DNA from 2 places in the Mesorhizobium sp. M0496 genome. Region 1 is predicted to be linked to the other one. Evidence: riboswitches for the same ligand, from Rfam matches in the RefSeq annotation. Region 1 holds a riboswitch; the other holds the start of a gene.
The links. Region 1 has a riboswitch for thiamine pyrophosphate ahead of NKI73_RS27750 (YkoF family thiamine/hydroxymethylpyrimidine-binding protein). Riboswitches for the same ligand answer to the same signal wherever they lie in the genome.
Positions count from the first base shown of each region.

Region 2: another riboswitch for thiamine pyrophosphate. It lies ahead of thiB (thiamine ABC transporter substrate binding subunit); the one in region 1 lies ahead of NKI73_RS27750 (YkoF family thiamine/hydroxymethylpyrimidine-binding protein).

Region 1 is NZ_JAMYRC010000045.1:15,755-23,198, forward strand. Features, by position in the region: gene NKI73_RS27735 (ABC transporter substrate-binding protein) at 1-22, opposite strand, end outside; gene NKI73_RS27740 (ABC transporter ATP-binding protein) at 15-782, opposite strand; gene NKI73_RS27745 (ABC transporter permease) at 779-1,531, opposite strand; gene NKI73_RS27750 (YkoF family thiamine/hydroxymethylpyrimidine-binding protein) at 1,633-2,241, opposite strand; TPP riboswitch at 2,232-2,345, opposite strand; gene NKI73_RS27755 (hypothetical protein) at 2,563-2,889, shown strand; gene msrA (peptide-methionine (S)-S-oxide reductase MsrA) at 3,133-3,651, opposite strand; gene NKI73_RS27765 (glycosyltransferase family 39 protein) at 3,804-5,348, opposite strand; gene NKI73_RS27770 (hypothetical protein) at 5,543-6,250, shown strand; gene NKI73_RS27775 (hypothetical protein) at 6,428-6,751, opposite strand; gene NKI73_RS27780 (hypothetical protein) at 6,921-7,148, opposite strand; gene NKI73_RS27785 (hypothetical protein) at 7,150-7,368, opposite strand; gene NKI73_RS27790 (glycoside hydrolase family 108 protein) at 7,368-7,444, opposite strand, start outside.
Region 2 is NZ_JAMYRC010000026.1:84,754-92,197, reverse strand. Features, by position in the region: gene NKI73_RS21245 (ABC-F family ATP-binding cassette domain-containing protein) at 1-1,366, opposite strand, end outside; gene NKI73_RS21240 (thiamine diphosphokinase) at 1,368-2,012, opposite strand; TPP riboswitch at 2,100-2,214, shown strand; gene thiB (thiamine ABC transporter substrate binding subunit) at 2,258-3,256, shown strand; gene thiP (thiamine/thiamine pyrophosphate ABC transporter permease) at 3,386-5,005, shown strand; gene thiQ (thiamine ABC transporter ATP-binding protein) at 4,998-5,780, shown strand; gene NKI73_RS21220 (M48 family metalloprotease) at 6,041-7,444, shown strand, end outside.

The sequences.
Region 1 (7,444 bases):
GCCGGCGCGTCAAGTCAGTCATGGTCGTGTCCTTTGGATTGGTGCGGGTTGAGGATGGTGTCGAGGATCTCGGCCTCGAGCGCGCTTGCCTTCCGCGCGGCATCGCCGCCAAGGCTGCGCGGGCGCGGCAGCGGGACCTTGATTTCACGCACGATGCGGGCCGGGCGCGCCGACAGCACGTAGATGCGGTCGGACAGGAACACGGCTTCGCGCACGTCATGGGTGATCAGCAGCGCCGTCCAGCGGTGATGACGCCACATCTGCTCGAGCCAGCGTTGCATCGCGGTGCGCGTCAGTGCGTCGAGCGCGCCGAATGGCTCGTCGAGCAAAAGCATGTCGCGCTCCTGCACAACTGTGCGCAGCAGGGCCGCGCGCTGGCGCATGCCGCCGGACAGCTGAGCGGGAAAATGCCGCTCGAAGCCAGCGAGCCCGAACTCGGCAAACAGCGGCGCAACACGTGCCCGCGCCGCCTTGCGCCTGATGCCTTGCACTTCGAGCCCGAGCGTCGTGTTGTCGAGGACGCGCCGCCACGGCATCAGCGCGTCGCGTTGCGGCATGAAGGCGAAATGCCTGCCGTGGTCATCGAGGGGCGCGCCGTCGAACAACATCTCGCCCTCGCCATGCTCGGTGCCGGTCAGAAGCTGGAACAGCGTCGACTTGCCGGCGCCCGAGGGCCCAAGGATCGAGACGAATTCACCAGTGCCGACACTCAGCGAAATATCGGCCAGCACGTCGAGCCCACCGAACGCCTTGCGAAGATGCCGCAGCTCGAGCCGGCTCATCGCCACGGCCCCTTCCCGGCGGTTTCGTTGCCGGCGTGCTCCCAAGGCATGGCAAGGCGCTGCAACAGTACAGTCAACCCGAAAAGGACAAGTGTAAGCGCTGCGCTGACGCCGACGGCGGCCAGCACCAGGTCGGGGCGGAAATTGTTCTTGGCGTTGAGCATATAGATGCCCAAGCCCTTCGCCGCACCCGCATATTCGGCGAAGATAGCGCCGACCACGGCATAGGTGATGGAGATCCTCAGGCCAGCAAAGAAGTAAGGCAGCGCCGAAGGCAGCCGCGCCAGCACGAAGACGCGCCAGCGCCCTGCTCCCATGGCGCGCAGCATCTGGCCGATCTCGGCCTCGGTCGACTCGTAACCTTCGACCAACGCCACCAGCATCGGAAAGAAGGTGACCAGCGACACCAGCATGATCTTGGGCGCCAGCCCGAAGCCGAACCACAGCACCACAAGCGGCGCGATCGCCACCAGCGGCAATGTCTGGCTGACGATGAAGACGGGAAACAACGCGCGGCGCAGCGGCTGGAAGAAGTCGACCAGCATCGACAGCGCGAAGGCGGCACTGAGCGAACAGGCAAAGCCAAGCAGCGTGGCGCGGATAGTCGGAACGGCGTTGTCGACCAGCGCCTCGCGATTGAGCATCGCTTGCGCGAGGACGCGCGATGGCGCCGGCAGTATCGTCGGCTTGATGCCGGAATAGGTGGCATAAAGCTCCCAGGCCAGCAGGAGCAGTCCGACCGACATCATCGCCGGTACCGCCTTGACAAGAAGGCTCGCGATCGGGCGCGAAGCGACTGATGGTGAGACCACGGCAGATGACCTTTGACGGCCGGAGAGCAGCGGCAGCTTCAGACAGCCGACGGGCTGTTGGCCGAGACCGTGACATCGAGGGTTACGTGGCCGGCACCCGGTCCGAAGCGGCAGAATGCTGCGTCAAGCGCCGAAAAGATCGCGCCCGCATCACCGCGCAATTTCGTACAGAAATGCTTGGAGAGCTCATAGACACCCGACTGCTTGAGGAAATCGATGCAGCCGTAAATCTCGTCCATATGGTCGTCGGTGCCCATCACATAGAGCGAGAACTGCGCTGCCGCCGGCTGGCCAGTCGAAGCCGCGCCGCGCACCGCCGCGATGGCCGCATCACTGCGCGGGCCGAGTGGCCCGACAGGTCCGCCAAGCGCATCGGAGCGACAGATCGGGTCATCCGGCTCGCCCGGGCAGCCGCGTGAAATGGTAGCCGACAGCACGCAATGTTTGCCGCTGCGCGCCGTCGCCACGAAGAGGTCGCGCATGGCTGGAAACAGCACCTCGGGCGGCCCGACCAGCAGGGTCGAGATGTCGTCGGTCTCGATCCGGAGCTTGTCGCGGTAGGGATCGAGCGCGCCCAGCGCGCCAAGAATGACACCGACGAAATCGTCGGCCATGGGGTATAGGGAAATCTGTGCGCCTGAAAACATGGCCCGCCTCGCTCCGCTGGTATTACCCAGATCAGCTTTTAGGGTCTGTGGGCTTGCCGCCCCCGTCTCAGCCCCGACCGTACGGAGCACCCCTGTGGATGCGCGGGTTAAAGCACCAATCAAACCGAAGTGAAAGCCATTTTTTCAGCGCGCTGCACCAAAAAGCATTGCGCCAGGCCTGGTCCTTGGTCGAAGCCGCCGATGCTGCTGGAGCAGAATTTTATCGGGAACCTTCGCTGCCGCGACCGGTTGTCCCCACAGTCGCAAATGCGATCACCTTCGTAGAAACAAGCGACGAGTTCACAGAAATGGAGACAAACCATGTTCATGAAAATCCTCGCAGCTTCGGCTCTCACGATTGGTCTGGCCACATCAGCCATGGCGCAAAGTGCCGGTAGCAATAACGCAAATGGCGATGGCGTCGGCAGCGGGAAGTCGGTGACTGTGGAGCCGAACACCCCGGCCTCGCCGAATACGGTCAGCCCCGGTACTGTCGACCTCGGCATAACCAACAGCACGACCGGCGACATGAATTCGAACGCAGATCGAAATTGCCCGGCCGGCCCGCAGGGCGCGCAGCCTGACGCCACCCACACCTCGCCGGGCACCTCTGTGCCGACGGTCAATGACAACCATTGCGGTAAGTAGGCCATTGCTGGCAACCGAGGAAGCCGCGAGCGTATGCTCTGCGGCTTCTTTTGGGCGTCAGCACAATCGGGCACTCCTCGACAACGCCAATATCATGGGCACTTTCGGACATCGGTGGAAGGCTCGACGGCTTCACCGAAGCGACCAGGCGCACTGACTGACTGAAAGGGGTTTGGGATGCGATGAAGCCGCTCGACGACCTTGTCGAGCGGCAATGCATGGCAGAACCGCCTGTTGTGAAGTTTACGAAACAGCCTTTTCGCGAACCGGCAGCTTCCAGCCCGGCCTGACGAAGTGGCAGGTGTAGCCGTTGGGGTATTTCTCCAGATAGTCCTGATGCTCAGGCTCGGCTTCCCAGAAGGGACCGACGGGCGCGACTTCGGTGACGACTTTGCCCGGCCACAGACCCGAGGCCTCGACATCGGCGATGGTGTCCTCGGCGATGCGCTTTTGTTCGTCGCTGGTGTAGTAGATCGCCGAGCGATAGCTCATCCCGACATCGTTGCCCTGCCGGTCGCGGGTCGTCGGATCGTGGATCTGGAAAAAGCGCTCCAGCAGCGTGCGATAGCTTATGATGGCCGGATCGAAATTGATCTCGATGGCTTCGGCATGGCTGCCATGGTTGCGATAGGTGGCGTTGGCCACGTCGCCGCCGCTGTAGCCGACACGGGTGGAGATGACGCCGGGGTAACGCCGTATCAAATCCTGCATACCCCAGAAGCAGCCGCCGGCAAGGACTGCGCGTTCGGTCGAAGTCGCCATATCACGTCTCCTCAAAAGCAATTCCGGGAAAATGTAGGGGTTTCCCGGGAAAAGCGCATAGCGCTTTCCCTTGAGAATTGCGCAAAAGCAAGTTGGTCTCCCCATAAATGGGCATTGTCACCTTCTTCGTCCAGCGGACCAGCTGATCTGCTTCAGTTGCTCGGTCGCGCGAGGCTGTCGATCACACCCGGCAACTGCGGCGCACCGGGCGGAACGGCGGCAAAGCTGACCGCCACCGGCGGCGCCCTGAGCGACCAGTCGAAAAGAACGGTTTTGACCGGGACGTTACCCAGCCACGCCTGCAGATAGGGTGGCACGTCGCGCCCAGGCCAGACCAGCAGTATGCCGTGGTCGCGCAGCCGCTCCTTGGTGATCCAGGGGGCGTACTGCATATTCAGGTCGGTGAAGATCGACGGCTTGTCATAGGCATTGAGGCCCGCCAGCAACGCGATAAGGGTATGGCCGCCGACGGTGTCGAGCCGACCGGATGCGGCCGCGTGCCAGACGGTCTCGGCCTCGTCCGATATCTTCTGCGCCGGCCAGCAGACGGCGTCCATGCGTCCACGCAAATTGCATTTTGTCCAGCGGATCCCGGCATAAGCACCAGATATGCCGATAATGCAGACGAACGCGCAGATCGCCAGCTTTCGCATCTCGACGGTGCCGAGGCGGTGGCCCAGCAAGGCGAGCGCCACAACGCCAGCAAGATTGTACATCGGCGCGCCCCAGGCCTCGCCGGCGCCGGTGAACAGGGACGCCACCATGATGAGGAGCGCCGGGCCAAGCCCCATCCACAAGAGATAGACAAGGATGCCGCGCCCGACGGGCTCTTGCGGCGGGGGCGAGCGCCGCAGCAGCCCTGATATCGCCAGCACCAGAATAAAACCGCAGAGCCCGGCCATCTGGACGCCGATATAATAAAAGCGGGAGCGATGGGCCAGCACCCACTGATCGCGCCATGCGGCATAGGTGATCGGCAGGAAATCGACGCGATAGAGTTCGACGGCCAGTGGCGCAGCGACAGCGATGAAAACCACAAGCCCAAGCCATGGCCAGGGCGTGGCGAGCCGGCTGCGTGCCCGAGTATCCGACAACAGCCAGATCGCCCCGAACAACAACAGCAGACCGGTGGAAAACTTGGCATAGAGCCCGACGCCCGACACCAGTCCGAGCGCCAGCCACCAGCCCGGCCCACCACCACGGCTGGCACGCCACAGCAGCCAGCAGATGGCGGCCCAGAAGGGCATCTGCGCGTAGTCATGATTGAACTGCGGGGTCGGCCAGCCGAAGAAATAGAGCGACGGCATCAATAGCACGGCGGCCAGCGCGCGCCTCTGCCCTAGCAGGTCACGGGCCAGCAGATAGACCAGGACGAAAGTCGCCGAGATCGTCAGCTGGGCCACGAAATATTGCGGCCAGCGGAACGATCCGGTCAGAAGATGGCTGGTCTCGAGCAGCCAGCCGGGAAGCTGTGGGTGCTTGTAGGTCAACAGCACCCATTCGCGGCCCCACATGAAGCCTTCGACGACATCGTTGGGCGGTGCGACGTTGACAAGCGCCGGCGCCACGGTCCAGCAGAATATCTGCATCAGGCACAAAATCGCCAGAAAATGCCAGGGATGACGGATTAGGCTGGACAAAACCGATGGGGAATCGACGCCGGCGGCAGGCAATCCCGCCGGCACCCAGTTGTCCATGGATCCATCTATCCCCGCCATGCGACGCTTAAATCACATAGTCTAGTTTAACGAACAGCCCAAACGTCGAAGCTTACGAAAAAGTATAGCTATGTGCCATTGCAGCACCAAAATCGGGCAGGAGTATCGGCGCTCCTCTCGCTAGGCACGATTGCGCTGCACGTCTGACCCCTGCCTGAAAAATCCGGATCCTAATGCGCCACCACCATGCCGTCATCCACTACCGTGCGCTCGACTTCTGGATGGCGCGCGCGGCCGTTCTCGTCATCATCTGCCTGCAGCTTCTGGTCATCAACAACCTCTCATTCGGGCCGCGCTGGCTGGCCCCGGCGCTGGAGGCCGCCTTGCTGCTGCCCTTGTCGGTGGCCACCGCCTGGACACAGGCCGCCACCCGAAAGGCGGTCGAGGATCACGAGTGGCACGCGATCGGCCAGTTTCGCGTCATCATCCGCAGAACCGCCCTGACCATGACCGCCCTCATCAGCGTCATGAATTGCGGTTCGCTGGTCTTGCTGGTGCGTGCCTTGCTGGAGGGTCATGCCGGCAACAGCGGCACGACACTGCTGATCGACGCGCTCAACATCTGGGTCACCAACGTCATCGTCTTTGCTTTGTGGTTCTGGAGCACCGACCGCGGCGGCCCGCCGACCTGCGGCCTCGTTAAGCTGGCGCAGGCCGATTTCCTGTTCGCGCAGATGACGCTGAACGACCGTGAGCTTCGCGATTGGCTGCCCGGCTTCGTCGACTATTTCTTCCTCGCCTTCACCAATGCGACAGCGTTTTCACCCACCGACACCTTGCCACTCTCCCAACGCGCCAAGCTGCTAATGATGGCCGAGGCCATGATCTCGCTGCTGACCATCGCGCTGGTCGCGGCACGGGCGGTCAACATCCTGGCTTGAGGCTTGCCAGGCCGAATCTTCGCTGCATCGCCGAAACGCAAAATAGCCCGCCTCGGCGTGAGCCGAGGCGGGCAAAAAAATGAGGACTATGCCGCGTCCGGCGGCTTTTCAGCGCGATTTTATGTGTCTCGAATTCTGTTGCAGTCGCCAACAGACAATACCAGCCGGAGCCAGCCACTACTCCTCTGGCGCCTGCCTGAATCTCCGCACCACAAACTCGAACAGCACGTCCGAGATCCACATGGCGCAGACGCCGATCAGAAAGGCGGCGGCCAACGTGGTGGTGTCGTCGGCGGGATAGGGCATCGGCAGGCCGGTGGTCTTGAAGTAGGACACCGCCGGCAGCGTCAGATAAGCTGCGGCAAGCGCACCGCAGATCGGCGAGGCCACCATTTCGCGCAACTTGTAGCGGTGCCGCGACAGCGCGCGCAGAACGCCACCGGCAAGACCGGCGGCGACAACCGGTCCCTTGACGCCGAGCAGGTCGAAAAGATCGTGCATCACGGCCTCCACCCACAAAGCGTCTGGCCCTTTTCGTTGTGAGCCAGGATCGCCGCCACCGACGCATCGGAAAGGGTTGCCACCTCTGCCTTTGTAGGCCGGATGGGATGCCCGGCCGCGCAAAACGATCCACCCGATGTGGTGCAGCCGGCCAAGAGGAGTGAGAGCGCTACGATTTTGACCATCTGCCCAGCCTCCCCCGGTTGTCGTCCGGCGTCCGCCCGGCGACGGCGTCATCGATCTTCTGCGCTTCGGTGCGCGCCGCGGCGTCGGCGGAATCCTGCCTGGCCTTCTGGCTTGCCTTGCCCCTGGCGTAGGCCGTCCAGAGACCGGCGAGTGCGGCACCCGTTGCAAGGAGATACGGCCAGACCTGGCCAAGCAGTACGAGCGTTCCCATTTCATGTCTCCCTGGCTGGCGGCGCGACCATGCCGCGCGGTCCGTCACGCACCGCGTTGATGATGATCTTGGCAAGAGCAAGTGTGCCGCTGATCTGAAGCGCGGCGCGATCGGTGACGCCGAACATCGTCCAGTCGAAACCGGCGAGCGCGCCGCCGCAGATGATGGCGATCAGCGTGTTGAGAAGATTGTGCAGCGTGTTGGTGTTGAACCATGTCATCAAAAGAAGCTCCCGAAAAAACCGGTGACGTGATGCCAGAAGGCTGCGAGCGCTCCGGCAAAGAGGACGAGGATGC
Region 2 (7,444 bases), on a different contig from region 1:
GGATGACGGTTCCGGCAAACCCGGCGACCAGTTCCTGCAGCAGTTCCAGCGTCTCCATGTCGAGATCGTTGGTCGGCTCATCGAGCACCAGAAGGTTTGCCGGCCGCGCCAGCACGCGCGCTAGCAAGAGCCGTGCCCGCTCGCCGCCGGAAAGCTCGCGCACCGGCGTGCGCGCCTGCTCCGGCTTGAACAGGAAGTCCTTCATGTAAGAGACGACATGGCGCTGCTCGCCATTGATGACGAGATTTTCGCCGCGTCCGTCGGTGAGATACTGCGCCAGCGTCTCCAGCGGGTCGACGGCCTCGCGCTTCTGGTCGAGCGTGGCGATCTCCAGATTGGTGCCGAGCCGCACCGAACCGGCGTCGGGCTTCATCTCGCCGGTCAGCATCTTCAGCAGCGTCGTCTTGCCGGCGCCGTTCGGCCCGACCAGGCCAACCCGATCGCCGCGCTGGATGCGGGTTGAAAACCCCTTGACCACGGTGAGATCGCCAAAGCTCTTCTCGATGTTTTTCGCCTCGATCACCAGCTTGCCGGATTCGGCGGCGTCGCTCGCCACCATGGTGGCCGACCCTTCGGCGCCGCGATGGCCGCGAAAGCGCTGGCGCATGGTCTGCAATTCGCCCAGCCGGCGCATGTTGCGTTTGCGCCGCGCCGTCACGCCATAGCGCAGCCAGTGTTCTTCGCGCACGATCTGGCGGCCGAGCTTGTGCTGCTCGCGCTCTTCCTCTTCCAGCACCAGGTCGCGCCATTCCTCGAAATGACCAAACCCCTTGTCCAGCCTGCGGGTCTGGCCGCGATCGAGCCAGACGGTGGCGCGCGACACGCGCTCGAGAAAGCGGCGGTCGTGCGAGATGACGATCAATGCCGAGGAGGTGCGGATGAGTTCTTCTTCCAGCCATTCGATCACCGAGAGATCGAGATGGTTGGTCGGCTCGTCAAGCAGCAGGATATCGGGCTCTGGCGCCATGACACGGGCAAGGGCCGCGCGCCTTGCCTCGCCGCCGGACAGATCGTTCGGCTGCTCCTCACCCGAGAGGCCGAGATGCTCCATCAGATAGCTGGCGCGGTACGGATCGTCGGCGGGGCCTAGTCCGGCCTCGACATAGGCGCGGACCGATGCAAAACCCTCCATGTCGGGCATCTGCGGCAGATAGCGGACGGTCGCCGAAGGCTGGCGGAACACCTCGCCGTCCTGCGGCTCGATCAGGCCGGCGGCGATCTTCAGCAGCGTCGACTTGCCCGACCCGTTGCGGCCGACCAGCGCTATCTTGTCGCCGGCTGAAGCCGTCAAGGCGGCACCATCGAGCAGCGGCGTGCCGCCAAAGGTCAGCTTTATCCCGTCGAGATTGAGAAGGGGCGGGGCCATGTCAGCTTTCAGGTAAGGGATAGGGATGAGCGAGCAGCATCGCACGGCCATGATCCAGCGCGATTTCGAGGCGGCCCTTGACCTCGTTGGAGATGGTCAGCGACGAGCCGAACGCCACCTCGACGTGGTTCAGCGGCCATTTGGCGCCAGTCACGGTCAGGCCGGTGAGTTCGGAAAAGCCGAGTACCGAAAACAGCGTGCCGTTGGCATAGTCGAATCCAGCCTTGCCGTGGAGCAGGGGAACACCCTCCTGGGCGCCGCTGGTCAGGAGCACATCAGTCCCTGCCTCGGCCAGCCGCAGGGCAAGCGCCAGATGCAGGAAAGCGTGGTCGGCGCGCTTGCCGCCGAAGGCGCCGGCGAGCACCAGGCTGGTGGCGCCGAGCTCCAGTGCGGCGGCTATGGCCAGTTCGCCATCAGTCTTGTCCTTTTCGGCCGGGAAAGTCCGGCGGGGGACAGTGGCGAGATCGTCCGGCAGATTGGCTGGCACCGAATCGAAATCGCCCACCCACAGCTCCGGCACGAGATCCAGCAGCCGTGCATGGCCGATGCCGGCGTCGGCGGCGATGACGCGGGAGCCTTCGACCTGGCGGTCGAGCCGTGGCGTGCGGATGAGATCGCCGCCAAGCAGGATGGTGAATGTGCTCATATCGTGTGGCCCTTACCAGCCCGGCACGGGAAACGGAAGGCGGCAAACTCCCACTTGCGTGGGGGATCGGCCGGGCCTATGTGTCGAAACGCTCTAACGGGGTGCCGGACGCGATCTTCGCGGACCGGCTGAGAGGCAGTCTCGCCAACCCGCTGAACCTGATCCGGTTTGTACCGGCGGAGGGATTAGACGTTTCGGACAGTCCGACGCCTCAATTCCTTTTAATTCGAACGAAGGAGGCGCCGATGCGCACGCTTTTATACGCTCTTGTCTCAGCAATGACCGTGGTCCTGTCCGGGCCGGCCTTAGCCAAGGACAAGCTCACCGTCTACACCTATGAGAGTTTCACCGCCGACTGGGGTCCGGGTCCCGTGGTGAAGAAGGAATTCGAGGCCGAATGCGGCTGCGATGTCGAGTTCGTCTCGGTCGCCGATGGCGTGGCGCTGCTTAACCGCGTCAGGCTGGAAGGCGCTTCGACCAAGGCCGATATCGTGCTCGGCCTCGACACAAATCTGACCGCCGACGCCAAGGCCACCGGCCTGTTCGCACCGCATGGCGCGGTGACGGATGTCACTGTGCCGGGCGGCTGGAGCGACGACACTTTTGTTCCCTTTGACTACGGTTACTTTGCTGTCGTCTACGACACCGAGAAGCTGAAGACGCCGCCGAAGAGCCTGAAGGACTTGGTCGAAGGCAGCGCCGACGACAAGATCGTCATCCAGGACCCACGCACCTCGACGCCGGGCCTCGGCCTGCTGTTGTGGGTCAAGTCTGTCTATGGCGACAAGGCACCGGAGGCCTGGGCCAAGCTCAAGGCGAAGGTGCTGACCGTGACGCCGGGCTGGAGCGAGGCCTATGGCCTGTTCACCAAGGGCGAGGCGCCGATGGTGCTGTCCTACACGACCTCGCCGGCCTACCACATGGTCGCCGAGAACACCGAGCGCTACCAGGCGGCCTCCTTCGAGGAGGGCGAGTATCTGCAGATCGAGGTGGCGGGCATCACCACCACGGGGGCCAAGAACCCGCTGGCGGCAAAGTTCATGGCCTTCATGACAGGGCCGAAGTTCCAGGATGCCATCCCCGAAACCAACTGGATGTTCCCGGCCGGCAAGACCGACAAGCCGCTCAACCCGGCCTTCGACAAACTGGTCAAGCCGACCAAAACCTTGCTGTTCAGCCCGCAAGAGGTCGCCGCCAACCGCAAGGCTTGGGTGGATGAATGGCTGGCGGTGATGAGCAAGTAATTTGGTCCTATGATCGAAAGATGAGTGCTCTACGGCGCCCCCCTCTGTCCTGGCGGACATCTCCCCCACAAGGAGGGGGGCGCGAAGGAACGCGGCCTTCGCTAAGAACCTCAAGTCAGGTGGTCCAGCGTGCAGCGCGCGTCTGACGCCCGCATCACCGCTGGCACCCTGGCGCTCGCTGCAATAGCGCTGCTGATCGGCGGCGCGTTTGCCGGCCTGCTTTTCGAAGGCGCCCACGATCTTTCGGGCGCCTGGGCAGCCTTCGATCCCTATCTGCTTCGCGTCATTCGCTTCACGCTCTGGCAGGCGGCGCTGTCGACGCTGCTTTCCGTCGGGCCGGCGCTGTTCGTGGCGCGGGCGCTGTCGCGGCATCCACGCTTCTTCGGCCGCAGCTTCATCCTGCAGCTGTTCGCCGTCCCGCTAGCGCTGCCGGCCATCGTCGCGGCCCTCGGCATCCTGGCGCTTTATGGCCGCGCCGGCTATTTCGCCGATGTGCTCACGGTGATCGGCGGCGGAAGCTGGCCGGGTATCTATGGCCTGTCCGGCATTCTCGTCGCCCATGTGTTCTTCAACCTGCCGCTGGCGACGAGGCTGTTCCTCGAGGCGCTGCAGACCATTCCATCCGACCAATGGCGGCTGGCGAGCCAACTCGGCATGGCGGCACGGCCGGCGTTCCGGCTGATCGAATGGCCAACGCTGCGTGCGGCATTGCCGGGTGTCGCCGGGCTTGTCTTCATGCTCTGCATCACATCCTTCACGATCGTGCTGACGCTCGGCGGCGGGCCGGCCGCGACGACACTGGAGGTCGGCATCTACCAGGCGCTGCGCTTCGATTTCGATCCCGCGCGGGCGGTGACGCTGACGCTGCTGCAGATCGCCTTGACCCTTATCATGGTGCTGGCACTGACGCGGCTGGGCGCCAATGTGGTCGGCGACACCAATCTGCCGGTTGCGCAACGCCGCTATCTCTCGATCAACGGAAGCGAGACCTGGCTGAACGCCATGCTCATCGCCTTGGCGCTGCTGTTCGTCGTCGGGCCGATGGCGGCGACGGTGACGGCCGGGTTGGGTGCCGATCTCGGCCGGCTGGCCGGTGAGGCCACTGTCCGACAGGCGACGCTGACCAGTGCGGTGCTCGCCTTCCTGTCTGCACTGCTCTCGGTGGTACTGTCGCTGGCGCTGACCGTGGCGCGCCGGGCGCTGGCGCTGAACCGCCGGGCCGGGCCTCGGACAATGCTCGAACATGCCACGGATACAGGCGCCGGCTTTGTCCTTGTCGTGCCACCGATCGTCGTCGGCGCTGGCTGGTTCCTGTTGCTGCGCCATGTTGGCGATGTCTTCGCAATCGCCCCGGTCATGGTCGTCACCGTCAATGCGGTGATGGCGATGCCGTTCGCCCTGCGCGCCGTCCGTCCCGCCTACGATGCGGCCAGCGAGCGTCACGAACGGCTCTGCGCACAGCTCGGCATCGCGGGCTGGAACCGGTTGATGCTGGTCGACTGGCCGTCGCTGCGGCGGCCGCTCGCCACGGCCTTCGCTTTCGCCATGGCGCTGTCGCTTGGCGATCTCGGTGTCATTGCCTTGTTCGGCAGTGATTCCGTGCAGACATTGCCCTACCTTCTCCTGGCGCGCATGGGCAGCTACCGCACGCAGGACGCCTCTGGCCTGGCACTGCTGCTAGGCCTCGTCTGCCTCGCGTTGATCGTGGCGGCACACTGGCTGGGAAGGGAGAGGGTCCGGGATGCATGACGGGGCGGCCAGCAAGCTTGAGAAGGGCGCGCCGGTGCGGCTGGACAAGGTGTCGTTCAGCTACGGCGAGGCGCCGCTTGTCTTCGACGTCGAGTTTGCTGCGGCGAAAATCACCGCCATCATGGGCCCGAGCGGGTCGGGCAAGTCGACGCTGCTCAATCTGGTCGCCGGCTTCGAGACGCCACAGTCGGGCCGCGTGCTGATCGGCGGCGCCGATGTCAGCGCCGAGCCGGCCTCGGTGCGGCCGGTGTCGATGGTGTTCCAGGAGAACAATCTCTTCGCGCATCTCTCCGTCGAGCAGAATGTCGGGCTGGGCCGCTCGCCATCCCTGCGGCTGACCGAGGCGGACCGCGCCGCGATCGCCGAGGCGCTTGCGCGCACCGGTCTTGGGGGCAAGGAAAAGCGCCTGCCGCGCGAACTTTCCGGCGGGGAACGCCAGCGTGTCGCCCTGGCCCGCGTTCTGGTGCGCGATCGGCCAGTGCTGCTGCTCGACGAACCCTTCGCGTCGCTCGGCCCCGCTCTGCGCGACGACATGCTGGATATGGTCGCCGCCGTTCATGCCGAGCGGGGCATGACGGTGCTGTTCGTCACCCACCAGCCGGAAGACGCACGGCGTATCGGCGAGCACATGGTGTTTCTCGACGATGGGTTGGTCGCCGCAACCGGCAAGGCGGATGATTTTTTCACCGGGACTGGTCCGGAAGCATTCCGGCGCTATATCGGCGCGAGTGCGGGGGATGCCGTATCACGAGATGTTGCCCGGAAGCGGACATAATTTACGGTCAAACCGGCTCCAGGCGACGTGGCGCTTGCTTGCCTTGGCTGGAGGAGTGTGGCTAGGTCCGCCCTACTGGTCCGGCACAGGCCGTGATTTGCCTGCAGTATCCGCCGCCTGCCCCGAGGGACATGCAACGGATACTGCAGTGGTTTGAGATATAGCGCATGACACATTTCGAAGATCGCCCCCGATTTTCGTGATCATGCGCCGGGACCCGAAAGGAAGCCGTTCTGGCGATCGGCGCTAACACACTACGAATGAAACCGCTGGCGCGCTTTCTTGCGCTGGCCGGCTTTGCCGTGGCGCTGGCGAGTTGCCAGATGTTCACGCCGCCGGCGGTTCAGGAATCCGGCTTCCAGCCGTCCGACAAGCCGATCACGGTCGACAATGTCGGCGCCAACAATAAACTCGCCGAATTGGCCAAGGCGCAGCATCCGCGCATCCTGGCGACCTATGGCGGCGAATATTCCGATCCCAAGCTCGAGCGCATGGTCGCCAAGGTGGTCGGCAATCTGACGGTGGTGTCCGCCAACCCGACGCAGACCTATCGCATCACCATCCTGAATTCGCCCAACGTCAACGCCTTCGCGCTGCCGGGCGGCTATCTCTACATCACCCGTGGCCTGCTGGCGCTGGCCAATGATTCGGCAGAGCTTGCCGCTGTCATCGCCCATGAAATGGGCCACGTCACCGCCAATCACGGCCTGCAGCGCCAGCAGCTGGAGGCCGAGGAGGGCTTGGCGACGAAGGTGGTTTCCGATGTGCTGGGCGACAGCCCGACCGCCAAGGCGGCACTGCTCCGCGGCAAGCTGAGGCTCGCGCAATTCTCACGCAACCAGGAGCTGGAAGCGGATGCCATCGGCATCAAATCGATCGGCGAAGCCGGCTACGATCCTTTCGCCGCCGGCCGTTTCCTGCAGTCGATGTCGGCCTACACGGATTTTCGCTCGATCAGCGGCGCCACCGACGCCAGTCTCGACTTTCTGGCCACGCACCCCAATACGCCGCAGCGCATCGATCTGGCGCAGCGCCATGCCCGCCAGTTCGGCGCGCCGGGCGTTGGCACGCGCGACCGCGATTCCTTCCTCGCCGGCGTAGACGGCCTGCTCTATGGCGACACGCCCGAGGAAGGCTATGTGCGCGGCGAAACCTTCCTGCATCCGGGCCTCGGCCTCTCCTTCTCGGTGCCACAGGGCTTCATCATCGACAATTCGGCCGCCGCGGTGACGGCAACCGGCCCCGGTGACATGGCGATCCGCTTCGACGGCGTCTCGATCGACAAGAACCGCGCGCTGACCGACTATATCCGCAGCGGCTGGGTGGCTGGTCTCGACGACAGCAGCGTCAAGCAGGAGACGATCAACGGCAACGAGGCGGCGACCGCGCATGCCGGCGCCGAAGGCTGGCAATTCGACATTGCCGTGATCCGTGCCGGTGGTCAGGTCTACAGGCTGCTGACCGCGGCACCTTCGGCCAGCACCACGCTGGACGCGGTCGCGCGTTCGGTCAGCGGATCGTTCCGTATCCTGAGTGCTGCCGAAAAGGCGGCTCTGAAGCCGCTGCATATCCGCGTCGTCACCGTCCAGCCGGGGCAGACGATGGGTTCGCTTTCTGCTCAGATGGTTGGCGTCGACCGTAAGCTCGACCTGTTCCGCGTGCTC